DNA from 3 places in the Rossellomorea yichunensis genome. Region 1 is predicted to be linked to each of the others. Evidence: riboswitches for the same ligand, from Rfam matches in the RefSeq annotation. Region 1 holds a riboswitch; each other region holds the start of a gene.
The links. A riboswitch is a leader RNA that binds a small molecule or an ion and turns the genes downstream of it on or off. The one in region 1 is predicted to bind S-adenosylmethionine.
Positions count from the first base shown of each region.

Region 2: linked by a shared signal. The riboswitch ahead of RSX31_RS15690 (homocysteine synthase) and the one ahead of RSX31_RS01830 (2,3-diketo-5-methylthiopentyl-1-phosphate enolase) in region 1 are both predicted to bind S-adenosylmethionine.
Region 3: linked by a shared signal. The riboswitch ahead of RSX31_RS03875 (methionine biosynthesis PLP-dependent protein) and the one ahead of RSX31_RS01830 (2,3-diketo-5-methylthiopentyl-1-phosphate enolase) in region 1 are both predicted to bind S-adenosylmethionine.

Region 1 covers NZ_JAVYAD010000001.1:360,092-366,431, reverse strand. The annotation lists gene RSX31_RS01855 (MarR family winged helix-turn-helix transcriptional regulator) at 1-177, opposite strand, end outside; gene RSX31_RS01850 (aspartyl-phosphate phosphatase Spo0E family protein) at 418-663, opposite strand; gene RSX31_RS01845 (1,2-dihydroxy-3-keto-5-methylthiopentene dioxygenase) at 879-1,391, opposite strand; gene RSX31_RS01840 (methylthioribulose 1-phosphate dehydratase) at 1,388-2,035, opposite strand; gene RSX31_RS01835 (2-hydroxy-3-keto-5-methylthiopentenyl-1-phosphate phosphatase) at 2,032-2,694, opposite strand; gene RSX31_RS01830 (2,3-diketo-5-methylthiopentyl-1-phosphate enolase) at 2,694-3,908, opposite strand; SAM riboswitch class I at 4,020-4,122, opposite strand; gene RSX31_RS01825 (pyridoxal phosphate-dependent aminotransferase) at 4,173-5,357, opposite strand; gene RSX31_RS01820 (carbon-nitrogen family hydrolase) at 5,480-6,262, shown strand.
Region 2 covers NZ_JAVYAD010000005.1:360,389-366,728, forward strand. The annotation lists gene RSX31_RS15680 (S41 family peptidase) at 1-928, opposite strand, end outside; gene metX (homoserine O-acetyltransferase MetX) at 1,103-2,176, opposite strand; gene RSX31_RS15690 (homocysteine synthase) at 2,572-3,867, opposite strand; SAM riboswitch class I at 4,177-4,296, opposite strand; gene RSX31_RS15695 (trans-sulfuration enzyme family protein) at 4,392-5,531, opposite strand; gene RSX31_RS15700 (DUF302 domain-containing protein) at 5,655-6,038, opposite strand; gene RSX31_RS15705 (peroxiredoxin family protein) at 6,130-6,340, opposite strand, start outside.
Region 3 covers NZ_JAVYAD010000001.1:780,804-787,143, reverse strand. The annotation lists gene metC (cystathionine beta-lyase) at 1-1,058, opposite strand, end outside; gene RSX31_RS03875 (methionine biosynthesis PLP-dependent protein) at 1,051-2,172, opposite strand; SAM riboswitch class I at 2,267-2,376, opposite strand; gene RSX31_RS03870 (tryptophan--tRNA ligase) at 2,500-3,498, opposite strand; T-box leader at 3,559-3,801, opposite strand; gene RSX31_RS03865 (metal-dependent hydrolase) at 3,867-4,493, opposite strand; gene RSX31_RS03860 (NUDIX hydrolase) at 4,590-5,216, opposite strand; gene RSX31_RS03855 (HAD hydrolase-like protein) at 5,230-5,886, opposite strand; gene RSX31_RS03850 (hypothetical protein) at 6,153-6,332, opposite strand.

The sequences.
Region 1 (6,340 bases):
CAAAGGCTGATCTCCCTTATGATAAAGAAGCTCCAGGACGGCAAATTCAGTAGGATTCAAACCGTTCTCCTGAATGTTTTTATTTATCTCTTCATTTAAGGCTTTGAAAGCTCTTGACAAGACAATGAAAAGCTTTAATGATTGTTTTGTATCCTGAGGTTCGATCATGGCATTCATTCCTTTAAAAATTAAATATCTCAGTTTCAAAATATTATACAAATAAAAGCTGTTATTGTCAAATACGATAGACCCCTCAGTATACAATAAACGAAGGACGGTTTGCATATTGCGCACCGTCCCTCGTTTATTAAATAACGACAAATTAAGTTGATTGTTTTGATATAAGTGTGGATTTTGTTGGAGATTTGTTTTTTCTGATAAACCTTTAATGGTGAGGGAAGAACTTGATGAATAGTCTCAAGAAGCAGTTCGTTTTAATAAGTTCTTAATGTATTGCCCAAATTCGTTTGATGTTTCTTGGAGGGTTATTGATACAATCTTATTTGTGCACTTTTCATAGTCGTTCAAAAGCTGATCTAATTGCTGACTGCATTTGATTGTCTCCGCTGCACATAATCCTAAACTCTCTCCCAACCCAATCATTTCTGAACGTTTTTGATTAATTCTCATTAATAACCACTTCTGTTTTAGTAGACGACCCATTTCTAATAAACTCCTTTTTAGCTCCTAGCCTTTATTAAGTTAAATCGTTACTTGAGCATTATCGCAAGTATTATCAGAAAAGTAAATAGATTCGCAAAACAAGACAAAATAACTAGTAATGTTTCTTAATTAGACATTTTCCGTCAAATATCTCCCCTGATAAAAACAAAAGGATAGACAATCGATTCTACTCTTTGTCTATCCTGAAAAATATTTTAATAGATTGGTACCCATCCCTCCTGCGTGACGAAAATACGGACGGCAACTACTTGCTTATCTTCGCTTAATGTAAAATAATGGCGGATGTTTTCAGGGACTGAAATTAAGTCACCCGGGTTCAGATGCACTTCAAAGAAATCACCATCACTTCCTTGAATGACAAATACGCCATGGCCGTTTACAATAAAACGGACTTCATCATCAGTGTGATGGTGCTCCTGTAGGAAATTCCTTAAAAGTTCTTCAAGATTTGGTGTGCGCTCGGAAAGGGAGATCACATCCCAAGCCTGATATCCTCTTCGCTCTGAAATATCTTCAATTTCCTCTTTAAAAGTAGACAGAATTTCGGCTTTATCCTCTTCGGTTAAAGCAAATTGGTCCCTTAGACCTTCTACGAGCTTTTCGATATTCCAACGTTCATAAATGACTCCTTGTTCACTTAAATACTTCACTACTTCTTCTTGATTATCAATGACTTGGTTTTTCCCTTGAATTTTAATTGTCGTCATAATCTGACTCCTCCTTTAGTAATTGCTCTCGAATTCGTTAAAGATAAAAGAGTGAGTTGATATTGAAATAAAAACTCACAAGCTTCCAATAGTTTCTTAGCTTCAAAACCGGTTCTTCCCCATACCGTTATACCGTGGTTGCGAATGAGCACCGCCCCTTTGTCTTCTTTAATAAAGGATTGAAACTCCCGGGCAAGCGTCGGGATATGTGCATGATTACGAATGATTGGAATGGATAAAGAATCATCTTCCTCCCATTTATCCCACGCTTTTATTAATTCTTGGTTTCTAAATGTGACGACACCTTCATCCCCATACAGTTCACTGATTACATTATTCGCCACAGTATGGACGTGTAAGCTGCATCCTGCTGAGCTTTCTGTGAAAACATGACTGTGCAGCAATGTTTCGGCCGATGGTCGTGCAGTAGTATCCTGAATGGCCTCACCTTGAGCATTTACGAGCAGGAAATCTTCATCGGTTTGTTTCCTTTTATCCTTTCCACTTGCCGTAACCAGGAACGCAGCAGGTATAGAATTCACTCGTATGGCAAGATTCCCGCTCGTTCCCATAAACCAATCCCTCTCTGCCAGTTCCCTTTTGATATCAGCGAGTTCTTCCCATTGAGATTGATAGGAATTCATATTTTCACTCCTTTTTTTATGACTTTCATGCAATCTTGAAAGGATTCAAACGGATAATAGGGGATTCCTTTTTCTTCGCATGTATGTGCCAAATAATCTCTGGCGATCACAGTATCTCCAAGCTTTGCCATTTCGATATCTGTGACAGAATCCCCTATCACAATGACCTCCGTATCTTCTGTTAAAGACAACATCCTCAAGATGGAAGGCTTGCAGCATCCACAACCTTTACTTTCACAGTGATCATCACATGGATGTGGCCAATGAATCACTATGGTTGAGTCGTTAAAGCTTGCTTCATTACAATAAACCCCATTAAAAGGCCCAAATTCTTTTAGTAAAGGATGAACAAAAAAGTCAATTCCACCGCTAACGATATACAAAGGAATCTCCTGTTCCTTTGTATAATCTACAAATTCCTTAAACCCTTTACGTATGACTGCTGTGTCTAATAGATACTGAATCATTTCCTCTTTCTGTGATGAAGGAATGAGTGAAAACAGCTTGCTGACTCCTTCTTTAATGGACAACGACTTATTTAAGATGTCGTCTTTGACAGGTTCCCATTCTGGAGGAGCAAAGGTTTTCATCAACGAAATGATATTATCCGTTTCTGTAATTGTTCCATCAAAATCACAGAAAATGATCGGACGCGTCATTATACCTTTACCTCCTCTCCCCATAGGGATAGTGCTTTACGAAGCTCATCATGGGAATCTGAAGCATCAGTCAGGGACTCATCTCTTAAAACTGCATCAATTGCTTGGACGAATGCCTTTCCCCCTCCAATTGCCCCATCTGGGTGACCGTGGATGCCACCACCTGCATTAATGACACAATCTACACCAAAATCCTTCATCAAAAGCGGGACAAGCGCAGGATGAATGCCTGCTGACGGCACGGGCAATACTCTTCTTAGATGGTCGTCATCCTTCGTTAACTCATGGCTTACGGATAGAGCTTTGCTTTTCTCTAGTGCGACACTTCCGTATGGAGATGGAAATAAAGAAAAATCAGCTCCGGCCATTCGCAGGAATTTCCCTAACCATAAAGAATAGCTCACACCATATGCAGGAGATGAAGCAACAGCACCTGCGAATGCAGGATGGGCCATAATCGGCAGCCTGATCTCAGGGTCCTCCCTTAATTCCTGTAGAACATCCAGCCCGTAAGAAAATACATTGAATAAAAGGGCATGGGCTCCTAGATCACGTGCTTTTCTTGCTTTATCACGTAATTCTGAAGTCCTTCCAGTCAGGTTTACAGCATACATCGTTTTCTTACCTGTCTCTTCAAACAGCTCGTGTAACACTCTTTTCCCGATATTGATCCTCTCAGTGAAAGGAGTCAGTGAATTATCAAAGAGAATTTCATCGTCTTTTACTACGTCAACTCCCCCAAGAGCCTGTGCCCTTAATTGGGTTTCAAGGTAGGGAAGGTCCCTTCCGATTACACCTTTAAAGATGCTCATTAACAAGGGTCTGTCTTGTACACCCGTTAGCTTCCTGATTCCTTCTATTCCAAACCGTGGTCCAGGATAGGCTTTTTTTAAGTCACTGGAAAACTCTACATCTACTAATTTCACTTCACCATCCAGGGAAAGCTTGCCGAATACCGTAGTAAGGATAGCTGGGATATCATTTGAATAATTATGACCGGGATAGCCAATTTGAACCTTGCCTCTGGGGCCATCTTCCTCTTCCCACTCCTTCACGGAAACGACCCTCCCCTTGTACTTGCGCAATTGATCCTGTTCCAGGAGCGGTAAGTCCGTCCATGAACCGACCGTCAATCCCAGGGCGATCCCCTCTGCCTTTTTATCGAACGAACCACTCTTTCCATTTATTTCATATGTGGCTATCACTTCACTCATTGTTGTCCTTCCTCCTTTTGAAAATGCTATTCTTAGCCGCAAGTTGATTTCATAGGCCTGGGCAAACAAAGAACCTCTTCCAAATAAGAAGAGGTTTGATAATTTCGCTCTTTCTTATCTGTCAGCTTAATAGCTGCAAGAATTAGCACCGTGCTTGAATAAGTCGGTTGCCGGGCTTCATAGGGCTGGTCCCTCCGCCTGCTCTTGATAAGAATTTCATTATTCATTATTTCAGTTGGATTATTGCACCAATTTCACCTTCTGTCAATCCCTTTTGTGGAATAATTCTAAATTTTCTATACGTGAAATCGCTTCTTTTATCCGCTCATTTGTGGTTAATAGTCCTACGCGCACATACCCTTCACCGAATTCACCAAAACCTACCCCCGGGGCTACAGCGACTTTGATTTCTTCAAGTAAATAAGTAGAGAACTCTACAGAGGTGAACCCCTCAGGTACTTTCAGCCAGGCGAAGAAGGAACCTTGTGGAGCTTTTACGTCCCACCCTATTTCCTGAAGTCCGGAGATTAATAGTTTTCTTCTTTCTTCGTATGTTGCTACCAGTGCATGCACACATTCCTGGGAACTTAAAAGGGCTGTGGCAGCCGCTTCTTGAATAGCACCGAACAGACTCACGTATAAGTGGTCTTGAAGGAGGTTGATCGCTTCTATGACACTCTTATTCCCTACAGCAAACCCCACTCTCCAGCCAGCCATATTATACGTTTTCGATAATGTATATATCTCAATCCCCACATCCTTTGCTCCATCTGTTTCCAAGAAACTTATTGGCTTATTTCCATCAAACCCTATCGCTCCATAGGCAAAATCATGTACAACACAAATATCATGCTGATTGGCAAGAGTGACTGTTTCTTCAAAGAATGATTTTGTGGCAGTCGCTCCAGTAGGATTATTCGGGTAGTTCAGAAACATCAACTTTGCATTTTCCAGCTCATTACGGGAGTGTTCACTATAATCAGGCAGAAAGCCATTCTCCTCACGTAGAGGCATTTTAATCATACGTGCACCTGCCAATGCTACCCCTGATAAATAATCGGGATAACCGGGATCGGGCACCAATACCCCATCACCAGGATTCAATAAACATTGAGGGATTTCAACTAACCCCGCCTTTCCTCCGAACAGCACAGCGATCTCTGTTTCCGGATCTAATTCCACACCATATTCACGAAGGTAGAAAGCAGAGATCGCCTCTTTAAAGGACGATAAGCCACGAAATGGAGGATACTTATGATTGGACGGCGAAGCTGCGGCTTCTGTCAGTTTTTCCACAATATGTTGAGGAGTCGGTTGATCCGGATTTCCCTGGCCCAAATTAATGACATCATGTCCCTCTTTGACCACAGCATTCACTGTTTTGGCGAGGGATGCGAAAAATTGTTCAGGTAATAAATCTAATCGCTTTGCTTTACTAAAGGTTTTCATTTGCTCACCTACTACATTTTTTTGAAAATTAATTACTTTCAAATTCTAGTCACAAATGATATAACGGAAAATAAAGAATGTAAAGGAATAAATTCCAAAAAGTCATTAATGAGGTGAAAGAAATGATTCAAAAGATAGGTCTTGCACAAATTGATATTGTGTTCGGGAATCCCGAAAAAAACAAGCAAAAAGTAGAAGAATGGGTTAAAAAAGCAAGTGACGACGGCTGTAATACCGTTGTGCTTCCTGAGCTGTGGACGACTGGATATGACCTTACGAGAATGGATGAAATCGCTGATGAAGGAGCAAAAGACTCTACCTCCTTCCTTTCTGCACTATCGAAGAAATATTCCATTCACATTGTAGGTGGTTCTGTTGCGCAGAAATCCCAGGAGGGGGTGTCCAATACACTCCTAGTTACGAATTCAAAAGGCGAGTTGGTGAAAAAGTATTCGAAGCTTCACTTGTTTAAATTAATGGATGAACATCATTATTTACTTCCTGGGCATGAAGATGGCATCTTCACCCTTCAAGACACAGAAATGGCCGGATTGATTTGTTACGACATCCGTTTCCCGGAATGGTTCAGAAAACAAGTTCTTTTAGGTGCCAAGGTTGTTTTTGTCGTAGCAGAGTGGCCGGCAGCACGAATTGATCATTGGCAGACCCTCTTAAAGGCAAGAGCGATTGAAAACCAATGCTTCGTGATTGCCTGCAACCGGGTGGGAAGTGACCCGAACAATGAATTCGGCGGTTGTTCCCTCATCATTGATCCATGGGGAGAAGTTCTTTCAAAAGGATCGCAAGCGGAAGAATTGGTTACAGCTGAAATCAATTTACAGGAAGTAGAAAAGGTCCGAAATAAAATTCCGATATTCCAGGATCGAAGACCGGATTTTTATTAAAAAGGTTATTTTTCAAAAAAACGTTGACATGGAAAATACTTCGATGGTACTATTCAAATCAAATGAAACATTCTGAAA
Region 2 (6,340 bases), on a different contig from region 1:
CAGAAGCTGAGGCACTTCCTTCATCTATCAACACCACAACAGGATAAGCCTTTCTTGCTTTACTGTTTGAGAAGGACTTCATCACTTCTCCACTTCGCTCTTGAATTTGCACATACGGCTTTTTCTCCGTTACAAATTCTTTAAGGATTTCTTCTACACTTGAAAGTAGACCTCCTGGATTCCCTCTCACATCAAGGACCAATCCTTCTACTTTTTTCTTTTCAAGTTCTTCTAATTGCTTTTTAAAATCAACGGCCGTATTTTCTGAGAAAGTAGTGATCTGGATGTATCCTGTTTTCTTCCCATTGACTTCCTTCACATCAGAGATGACCGTCTCGACAGGAATCTCATCACGTTTCACAGATACTTTGATCGGATCCGTCAGTCCTTCCCGCGTAATTTCCAATTGAACCTCCGTACCCTTTTTCCCTCTGATTTTCAAAGTAGCTTCGTACAGGTCAAGTCCTTCGATGCTATTTCCGTCTACTTTAATGATACGGTCATTCGGTTTCAATCCCGCTTCTTCCGCAGGAGAATTTTTAAATGGAGCAACAATGATCAGCTTTCCGTCCATGATCGTGACTTCTGCTCCGATTCCTTCGAATGAAGAATCCAATGCGTCATTGAATTGGGAGGCAGTCTCGGCATTCATGTAAACCGAGTATGGATCATCGAGGGTCTTCAACATCCCTTGAATGGCTCCTTCCACAAGCTGCCCCTTGTCCACATCCTGAAAAAACTTGTCACTGATCAGATCATAAGCCACTTCCACTTTGTGCAGCTTGTCATTGAGCTCGCCTTTTCCGTCAAACTGAGCAAGCTCTTCCCCATCCTTGCCCGTCCATTCCAAGCCGCCATACATTCCTCCGGCACCGATCAGCATACTGATGATGATTGTGATGATGAGCTTTCTGCCCGTCCACTCCATATATTCCCCTCCAGCTTGTTGTTGGTCTTTGTATAGATAAGAGTGGTGCGACTAAGGACGCCAGCCTTTCTTATCCAACGAAAAAGACACCACACAAAAACGCGCTAAGGCGGTGCGATGTCTTTGCTTATCTAACTATATGCCGGACGGGGACGAGTTATGATAAGAGAGCTCTTATTTTGAACCTGTAAAAACTCTTTGTACGTGATGGTTTTTGAGATGAGAAGCAATGATTCCTCCCCACTTTTCAAATTCCACCAGGAATCCGTCATGACCAAAGGAAGTGGAGATAAAGTAGTGTTCACTATTTGGTACAAGCTGAGTAAACTCCTTTAGATACCCAGGTGAATAAATTAAATCTCCTTCATAACTGATCGAAATCAGTTCGCACTGATAGTTCTTCGCTACTTCTTCTGTTCCTCCTCTTCCTCTTCCGATATCATGTGAGTTCATCGCTTTCAGCAAGATAAGGTAACTGTTAGGGTCAAACCGCTTTCCTAATTTCTTTCCTTGGTAATCGAGATAGCTTTCGACATTGAACAGTTCGTTTTGCTTTTCACGTTGGAAACGATGATCGAACAACTCCTGAGTCCGGTATGTGACCATTCCAACCATTCTGGCAATCTCCAACCCTTTCAAAATGGAGCCTGGTGGATAATGGCCTTTTTGAAAGTCGGGGTCCTCTTCAATCGCTGTGATTCCGATGTGATTAAAGGCGAGACCGTAATCATTTAAGGCAGGGGTGACGGCAAGGGCGAATACTTTATTAATATAGGCAGGATAAAGGACTCCCCATTCCAAGGCCTGCATCCCTCCCAGGGAGCCTCCAATGACCGCTTCGATGTGGTCGATTGAAAGTTGTTGGAGAGCTTTATATTGGGCATGGACCATGTCCCTTATCGTAATACCCGGGAAGTCCGGACCGTAACGCTCTCCCGTTTCTTGATTGGTGGACGCCGGTCCCGTGCTTCCTTCACATCCTCCTAATACATTAAAGGCAATCACATTAAAATGGTCGGTATCAATATACGAGCCCGGACCGATCAGTCCGTCCCACCAGCCGCGGTCTTCACTCGTCCCCTTTACGATATGGGTCCCGGTGAGGGCATGGCAAACCAGGATGGCCGGTCCTTCTTTGTTTCCTGTTCGTTCATACGTAAGATCTACATTTTTCAACGTGGTGCCTGACTCTAATGTTAGGGATGGGATGGTAATGGAGCTAACTTCATATGTGTATGGTTTCTCCACTCCTCCACCTCCTTTTTTTGGTGTTGTGGCGGGGGTGATCAGGTTCCCCCCGTGTGTAAAACAGTTGATTATGGACTCGGTTTTTGAGTATTTGGCATTATGGGCGTTGAGAATTTGTCGTTAGGGCTATCGTCAATAATTCTGATTATCATTCGAGGTGACGGCGTGCATCCTGTTTGCTGATAAAATTCCGATTTCGCTGATATATTGGGAATTTCGCTGATAAATGGTCCGTTATCGCTGATATATTCGAAATTTCGCTGATAAAATCAGATTTTCGCTGATATCTCCCCTAAGTAGACCCCGGATACCCTATAAATAGTATCCAAAATCCACTTTTTCACCCTGTAAAGTGATTTCAATTACGTTTTTAGGGTTAAATCCCCCAGTTTCCATTATACCCGTGATGTTTCCAACGCCACTTCAATGGCATGATCCAAGTCCTCGATGAGGTCCTTCGCAGACTCTAATCCAACAGAAAGTCTCACAAGATCCTCGGTTACCCCTGTCGCACGGATTTCCTGGTCGTTTAATTGCTGATGGGTCGTGGAAGCCGGGTGGATGATCAGTGATTTTGCATCCCCTACGTTGGCAACGTGAGACCAAAGGGAGATGTTATCGACAACTTTCCGTCCGGAATCTCTACCACCTTTAATCCCAAAGACGACGATGGATCCCGCTCCGTTTTTCAAATATTTCTGAGCAAGTTTATGTGACGGATGCTGAGGCAACCCAGGGTAGGATACCCAAGCGACACCATTATGCTGATCTAAATGCTCCGCAATCTTCAAAGCATTTTCCGTATGACGCTCGATGCGAAGATGCAGGGTTTCTAATCCTTGCAACAGAAGGAATGCGTTCTGTGGACTTAAGCACGCCCCTAAGTCACGAAGCAGCTGCACTCTTAATTTTGTAATAAAGGCTGCCGGTCCCACATCCTGTGCATAGCGCAGTCCGTTATAGCTCCGGTCCTCTTCCGTGAAGCCCGGGAATTTTTCATGATCCCAATCGAACTTCCCACCGTCAATGACGACTCCCCCGATTGCTGTACCATGACCGCCGATCCATTTTGTTGCAGAGTGGATGACGATATCGGCTCCATAATCGATCGGCTTACATACATATGGAGTGGCAAAGGTATTATCGATGATCAATGGGATGTGATGGTCATGAGCCACTTTTGCTACCGCTTCAATATCAAGCACATGTAGACTTGGATTTCCGATTGTCTCAGCGAATACGGCTTTCGTTTTAGGAGTGATTGCTTTGCGGAAATTTTCAGGGTCGGTCGGATCTACAAAATGAACCTTGATTCCGTATTTCGGAAGTGTGGTCGAAAATAAATTATAGGTCCCGCCGTAAAGATTGGTGGCCGCTACAATTTCATCTCCTGCTCCGGCGATATTTAAGATTGATAGAGAGATGGCAGCCATTCCGGATGAAACACCGAGTGCTCCGATTCCCCCTTCTAAAAGAGCAAGGCGTTTTTCCAACACGTCTACTGTCGGGTTCATGATACGGGTATAAATGTTTCCCGGCTCTTCAAGGGCAAATAATTTTGCTGCATGATCACTGTTATCAAAAACGTAGGATGTCGTTTGATAAATCGGCACTGCCCTTGAACCTGTGGATGGGTCGGGCTCCTGGCCGCCGTGAAGTAGTAGTGTGTCGAAATCGAATGATTTTGTCATAGAAAATTCCTCCTAAATGGTTTTGTGTTTGGGTTTCCGTTTTGCGATTGGATGTTTTGGACGTTTGCCTGTTAAAGTTTGTTGGAATTTTGACTGTTGAATTTAAGTAATAATTTGACTGTTGATTTCGGAATGATATTTGACTGTTAATATAATGCATTTTTTTAACAGTTAAATACCGACCAGGCCAAATCCCCCTGTTGAACTCAGAAACTGAAAAATCGAAGAAGTTTATTTTCCTAAGAAGATAGAAGAGGAAAAATAAAAAACCCTCTTCCTAAGAAGAGGGTCTAATTTAATAGGGTCCTCCTCTTATCTTTCAGGCAGATCGCCTGCAGGAATTAGCACCTTTTCATGTGACGCATTACTGCGTACATGAAGGTTGCCGGGTTTCATCGGGCCTAGTCCCTCCACCTCTCTGGATAAGAGCATGTAGTTGTCAATGTGAAAATTCTTGCGTTGAGATGAATTATAAGGGGTAAACGACCTCAACGTCAAGAGTATTTTTAGAATTTTTACATTATTTAATTTTTAGCAGAAGCTGCAATCGCTTCGTTAAATTGAGCGACGATGTCTTCCCCGTCTTCAATACCTATCGATATGCGGACGACATGTGTATTTATTCCGAGTTTTTCCTGCGCATCCTTCGGTAGAGCACGATGAGACGTTCCTAATGGGTAAGAAACCGTTGTCTCTACACCTGCAAGGGAAGGGATGATTTTAATCCATCCAAGTGATTTGAAGAATGTGCTTATATCACATGTGTTGGATAGCTCGATTGTTACGATTGCGCCATTCCCTTTATCCGATAAATCGGTTGGGTAATAGACTCCTTTCACATAATCATTTGATCGAAGGTCTGCCGCAAGAACTTCGGCATTTCTTGCTTGGGTTCCCATTCGAAGAGCCAGCGTTTTCGCTCCACGGCAAGTCAGCCACGCTTCAAATGGGCTTAAGTTCGAACCGATGTTGACGACTTTTTCTCTCGCTTTTTGAACAAGCTCTTCTTTTCCAACTACGACTCCTGCTGTGATATCACTGTGTCCACCGATATACTTCGTGGCACTGTGTGCGACCAGGTCCACCCCTTCTAAGAAAGGCTGGCGCAGAAAAGGTGTGGCAAACGTGTTATCAATCATTGTTTTCAGGTTGTGTTTCTCAGCAAGTTCAACCATTCTTGATATATCTTCTACTCGCATAAATGGGTTCGTCACCGTCTCACTGTATAGGAGTTTCGTTTGTGGTGTCAGTGCCTCCTCGATTTCTTCAACACTCGTAAAATCAACAAATGAAGACGAAATGCCGAATGTCTTAAGCTCTTCTTTCAACATATGAAACGTACCGCCGTATAAATCTTCTGCGGCGATGATATGATCGCCTGATTGCACTACAGCGAGGATTCCTACAAGGATGGCCGATAATCCAGAGGAAGTCGCGACACCCGCTGGAGCTCCTTCCAAGTCCGCCACCATCTTACCAAGCTCGTCTGTATTTGGATTTCCCGTTCTCGTATAGAGATAAGGGGATTTCCCTTCATAGAAACCCTCCAACTCTTCTAAAGATGTAAAAGAAAAGGCGGATGTTTGATAAATCGGAGTCGTCTTACTGCGAATTTCCTCAGTTCCTTTTAACTGACTATGTACGACCTTTGTTGTGAATTTCATCTCTGTCATCCTTCCTGAATCTATGTATTTTTAAAAGTGTATCATATTCAGAAGATTGTGAGGAGTAGGATGTATTGCAAGAAATAAAAAAACACCTGCCCAATTGCAACAGGTGCCTTCCGTTTATTGAACGTTATCTAAACATCCGATCAGACGATTTTCAATATCCAATGCCAGGCTTTTTAGTTTATCGTTATCCACCATTTCGATCAGCTTGCTTGGTTTTGCCATGCCGATCTTGGTTGTACCGCCTTCTGTGTATACCGTGACTTTACATGGGAGGAAGTAGCTTACGAGCATGCTTTCTTCCAGTACTTTTTTGGCTTCATGAGGATTACATACCTCTAATACGACTACTTCTTCATTGAAATCAAGGCCTTTGTCCTGCAGTTTCTGAGCAAGATCGAGATTCCATAGTACACCGAAGCTTTCATCTTTAAGGTTGGATTCTACCGCTTCCACAGCTTCTTTCACAGTCATCGAGACTTCTTTAGTGTAATGAAACATGTTCACATCTCCTCCTTTTTTTATCACATTCATTTAATACCTCATAGCGTATAACGTCAAACATCGATATTCAGAGGTCCGTCCCTCTCCATTATTCCATTCCTTCGACCATTTTACCCATCATGTCTTCGTTCATGGGGCCGACGATTTTGTGTTGAATGATGCCTTTGGTGTCGATCATGTAGGTGGTCGGGATGGTGAACGCCCGGTATTCGTCTCCGACTTCACCCTTTTCATCCATTGGGATGGGGAAGGTAAGTTCGTAGCCGTCGATGAATTCCTGGACAGCCTTTTCCCCATCG
Region 3 (6,340 bases), 420 kb from region 1:
CTTCTTTCCCGTTCTGCTTTTGGCATGGAAGCATGTGACATCCTTGACGGATAGGATAGAATTGATTCAACAGCTCCTAAACTGACGGCGAATACAGGAATGTTTACATTTTGAATGAGTTGCTTCACTTCCTCTGCCCCTTTTAACCGGAAGGAAAGAACCGCCCCGGGACCCTCTGCTTGTCGAACTTGAATTTCACGACCGGGATGATAGCTCAATCCCGGGTAATACACTTCTTCTACTTCCGTTCTCTTTTCTAAGAAGGCCGCAATCTTATATGCCGATTCTGATGATTCCTTCAATCGAACGTGCAGTGTTTTTAGTCCTCTTAAGAGCAGCCAGCAATCCTGAACACCGAGGACAGCACCAAACGAATTCTGCAAGAAAGCAAGTTTCCCGGCAATCTCTTCATTTCCCGTTACGGCAAGTCCTGCCAAGACATCACTATGTCCCGCAAGAAACTTCGTGGCACTGTGTAGCACAACATCCACACCCAGGCTGATCGGCCTTTGCAGCAGGGGAGTCATAAATGTATTATCAAGAAAAGTTAAACATCCATTAGCCTTGGCAAGCTTTACGACTCCTTCAATATCGGTGATATTCAGAAGCGGATTGGATGGTGTCTCCATATAAATCACTTTCGTATTGTGCTTGATTGAACAAGCCACTTCATGTAGATCTTTCATATTCACAAATGAATATTCAATTCCAAATTTAGTGAGGACCTCGGTAATCATTCTGTATGTCCCACCGTACACTTCTTCTGATACGAGAACATGATCTCCACTCGACAATAATAAGAAGCTAGTGGAGATTGCTGCCATCCCTGATGAAAAGGCAAAGCCTCTTACTCCACCTTCTAATTCCGCGATCGTTTCTTCAACGGTTTCCCTCGTCGGATTTCCCGAACGGCTGTAATCATACGTTCCATATTGATCAAAATCCTGTTGATGAAAGGTCGTAGCATGATTAATCGGTGTAGAGACCGCTCCTGTTTCTTTATCAAATCCGTGAGAATGAATGAGTGACGTTTGAAGTGAAAATGGTTTTTTACTCATACGTAAACACCTCTTTTTCCAATTGTTGAAAAACATTCTCCAGATCTTCTATCAGGTCATCAATAAATTCAATTCCTACAGAGAACCGCAGGAGTCTGTTGCAGATACCCAAACTCTTTCTTTCTTCTTCAGGAATGTCTGCGTGTGTTTGAGTGGCGGGATAGGTGATAAAGCTTTCGACCCCTCCTAAACTTTCAGCAAACGTTATAACTTTTAAGTGTTGGAGAAAGGGAGAAACCCATTCTTCCTTTGCGATACGAAAGGAAAGCATGCCACCTTTTCCCGGATATAATACGTCTGTTACACATTCATGGGCATCAAGATACTTCGCTAACTTTCTTGCGTTTTTTTCGTGCTGTGCCATTCTGAGACTAAGGGTCTTCATTCCTCTTAATAAGAGCCAACAATCAAAAGGGGCGAGAACCGCACCGATTGAATTTTGAATGGTGTAGATTTTTTCCGCCAACTCCTCTGTGTTTACAATCACAACACCTGCCAGCACGTCATTATGTCCCCCTAAGTATTTCGTGGCGCTGTGAATAACGATGTCTGCTCCTTCAGAAAGTGGCTTCTGCAGAATAGGTGTGTAGAAAGTATTATCTACAATTAAAAGCAATCCGTTATGCTTAGCGAGCCCGGCGACCTCAGAAATACTTGCTTCATTCATTAATGGATTGGTTGGTGTTTCAAGGAAGATGGCCTTTGTTCTCTTAGAAATTTGCTCTTCTATGGAGCCGGCATCACTTGTATCGACGAAATGAAATTTGATCCTATATTGTGCTTCATACTGTACGAATAATCGGTAGCTACCGCCGTATAGGTCTTTTGAAACAATCAATTCATCCCCGGTGGAAAATAAGCTAAGGATAGCCTGAATCGCTGCCATCCCCGAGCTGAAGGCAAATCCTCTGTGCCCTTCCTCCAATTGAGTGAGGGTGTCTTCTAAGGTGGCGCGGGTTGGATTACCTGTTCTTGTGTAGTCATAACCTGTCGATTGCCCAACTCCCTTATGTTCATAGGCAGTCGCTAAATGAATGGGTAAGCTCACAGCACCCGTGGCAGGATCTTTTCGATTTCCCGCCTGGACAAGCATTGTATCAATATGTTTTTTCAACCTTCTTCTCTCCTTTTCTATCTTGAATACGAAAAGGGAAAAAACAAAAAAACCTTCTTAATGAAAATAAGAAGGTTTTGTACGTTCGTTCTCCCTCTTATCGTCCAAGTTGACATCAACTTGCTGGAATTAGCACCATACCTAAAACTTTGGCTGGTTGCTGAGGTGTCTTCGGGCCAGTCCCTCTACCTCTCTTGATAAGAAACTATATGATTTTGTGAAAAATAACTTTCCCATAACTTATAACAAAGAAGAAGAAATGTCAATGAGAATTATGAATTATCTGAAAAACAAAATGATCATCGCGCTTCATCTCCCTGTTCTATTTCAATGATAAATTCCTATTTTCCTTTTAATCTCCTTCATGAATGGGATTGTTTTTTCCCGTGCTTTTTTTGCTCCAGTTTGTAAGATGGTATCAAGCATATGGGGACTCGCCATCAGTTCTTCATATTTCGATCTTGGTTCTTCGATAAAAGAGTTCATTACTTGGAATAGCTCTTTTTTGGCATCTCCCCAGCCTATTCCTTCTTGAAATCTCCTTCTCATTTCTTCAACTTGATCGGAAGTTGCAAATTCTTTATATAACGCAAAAATGACGGAGGAGTCAGGATCCTTGGGCTCCTCAGGGGGTGATGAATCTGTTTTGATTTTATTAATTAATTTTTGAAGCTTTTTTGATTCTTCAAATAATGGAATGGTGTTGTTATAACTTTTACTCATTTTACGTCCGTCTAGTCCCGGTAGAACAGCCGTTTCTTCTTGGATGACATATTCAGGAATGACAAATATTTCTCCATATTGTTTGTTAAAGCTTTCAGCTATGTCTCGTGCAATTTCAACATGCTGTATCTGATCTTTTCCGACAGGTACCATCTCGGTTTTAAAAAGGAGGATATCAGCTGCCATTAAAATTGGATAGGTGAATAATCCCATATTGACTCCAGCATCAACATCTTTGCCGCTTTCTTTATTTTCTTGGACCAATGATTTATATGCGTGGGCACGGTTCATTAATCCTTTCGGTGCAAAACAAGACAGAATCCAACTCAATTCAAAGATTTCAGGTACATCAGATTGACGATAAAAGATCGCTCGATCAGGATTCAAACCTAATGCTAACCAAGCTGCTGCCACTCCATAAGAAAGTTCTTTCATTTCATGCTTATCGTGTATCTTCGTTAAACCATGATAATCCGCAACAAAATAAGCTGTGTTGTAGGATTGGTTCTCAGCCAATTGTAATGCCGGTTTGATTGCACCAATATAATTCCCCAAATGAATACGGCCTGTTGGTTTAATACCAGTCAGAACTTGTCTTTTCATAACCATTCCCTCCGATGAAAAATAATAAAAATAAACACAAAAAGGGCTTCCCATCCTCTAAAAAAGGACGGGAAACCCGTGGTGCCACCTTCATTCGCTTACACTTTAGTAAACGCACTCATCTGTACAGAAGTCGCCTTCGATACATCGTCTCTTTTATCGGTGAGACCTTCCGCCATAACCTACTTAATTTCAGCATGGATGCTCAAAAGCCCATTCAACGATTTCACCATACTGATTCTCACCAGCCATCAGCTCTCTGAAATGTTTCGTTCGTCTACTCTTCTTCCTCATCGCATTTCATATTTAAAGTGTTTCCATTATTTTAATGTATAGGGAAATAATGGTCAAGTGGGTGCAAACACATTTTAGATTTCTTTGGATGAAAGGGGAAGGAAAAGCTTTATGCCTCTCTTATTGAATGGAAGAAATTTCATATCGGCGATCAGATGACTGGCATATCCGATTACACATGCTTCAAATACCCCATCAATCATTAAAGATGACTCTAGATAATGAGCAATCACGCCATAATATACGATTCCAAGTACAGAGTGAGTATAACTTCGATGTGAAACGAATGAGGCAAAGAAAATATAGATACCTAACAACCATAACCATGTTTCATTCAGCTGCCAACCGCATGCTGTCACACCGATGCCAGTAATCATCAGCATTCTTCGCTGAGTAATGAAACTTGAGAGAATCATCATTCCTGCACCATATCCAATACCTAGCCATCGTTCTTTCCCGATTCCTTCCAGATAGCTGTATACCATCATTAGAAACCCAATGATTTGTGCTACTGCTCTGATCATTTTAGGTGAAAAAGTAACCTTGTTACTAAGTTTTCCGTCAATATCCATATCAGGCATGAGTCCGGATATCCCACCTATTGCCACAAGTGCGGCCGTTATGTCAGGACCAGATCCAAATGAGTTGGCCACAATAAACCCTGTTGCTGCTCCAATTGCCATATGTGCTGTGCCGTTCAAGTGTGTCCTCCTACTCTCTTATCACATTATGTATATACTAGATTACTATAATAGCCTTTATTAACCATATTGACTATGGGAAGTACGAATTAATTTCTAAAGATGAGCCGATATGCGCTCAATAATTTCAAAAAGATAGGACCTTTCATGTGGAACAAAGTGATGGTAACTCACCCTTTGCTTAATGAAATCCTTTTTCCCTGTTTCATTAACAAGAAATCCTTCTATATCGATTTCCTCTTTCGTTTGTTGAACGAGTGCCTTAAAGTCTTGAAGAGTACAATGAAAAATACCGGACACTTCTTCTAACTGAAGTTGAAACTCGTCATATGCAACCGGCTTGGAATAAAGAAATACGTGAGTGAGTTCCCGATCGATCATATTCCGTTGAAATAACTGACCTTTTACAATTCCTAATGATTGCAGTTCATCTATCGTAATATGTAGTCCAAGCTCTTCATGAACTTCTCTCACACCGTCTTCAATATTCTCCTGTGACAGGATATGTCCAGCTGCGGTAATATCAAGTAAGCGGGGGAAATCCTTTTTCTCATCACTTCTCAGTTGGAAATAAATAATGGTCTCTCCCCTACTTTCATCAAGGTGCGCAAGCCAGCAATGAAAGGTTTCATGCCAATATCCCTTTGTATGCACCTCGGAACGACTGGCTACACCAATTCTATTACCGTGTTCATCAAAGACGGCTAGTTGTTCATCCTCCACCCGGATCCCTCCTTTATTTCATTTCCTCCAGATACTCTTTAACCTCCAAGAGATTTTCAACAACAATATCTGCTTCACTTAATTCATTTTCCTGAGAAAAATCAAAGGCACAACCTATCGAAAGAAAGTGATTTGCCTCTGCTCCTTTAAAGTCAGACAATCTATCTCCAATCACAACCCCATGTGTAAGATTATGATCCTCTTTGATTTTTCGAATCAACTCCCCTTTGTCATCTGAATGTATTTCCTGAATGCTGTAGCAGTCCATGATCCATTTATCCAAACGAAAGTACTCCACAATCGTCTTTAAATACTGAGGATATCCATTGCTTGCCACAAAGATTGAAAACCCTCTCCCTGATAAATAAGTTAATAGTTCCTCCGTATGTGGATAGAGAGCCCCATTTCCATTCTGAATATTATCAATCAGTTTTTCATGAAATACACCATTCACTTTACCATGTTCATGTAAGGAATGATGAGGTAAAAGTGTTTTCCACACGACAGAAAGAGGGACACCCATTATTTCTCTGTATATTTCAAGAGGTGTATCCCCTTTCCACATTCCTTCATCTCTAAGTAGTTGAAAGGTATCATGAAGTGAAGCTTCAAGAATACGATCCGTTTGAAATAACGTTCCATCCATGTCAAAAATCATAGCAGCTTTCATCTATATTCTCCTTTATTGCCTTTCGTACATTTATACGTTCGACGATTTATGCTTAAGTCACAATCTTGCTTACATCAAATAAACCTTCTCTTATCATACCAAATTCACTGCCGAAAGAAAGCAGCTACGTATAGATGAACAACTTCATACTGAGTATAGCTGTCCATTAGTGACAACCAATTCTTTTATAACAAAAAACACACAAGAACCTTTCTCCCGTGTGTTTAATCCTTATATCTTAAATCAGTGTATAGACGTTGCTTTCTTTAAGATGCATTTGGAAGATAAAAGAGGACCGTCAACATCATGCCGATAACAGAGAAGATCACGATACTAACTGCTACAGACTTGTGAGACTTTGATACATGTTTCTTCTTTAACACGTTAAAAAACTTAAAAGCCAATAACGAAAGAATAAACAAAGATACAAACAAGAGCTCGCTCATGGACAATC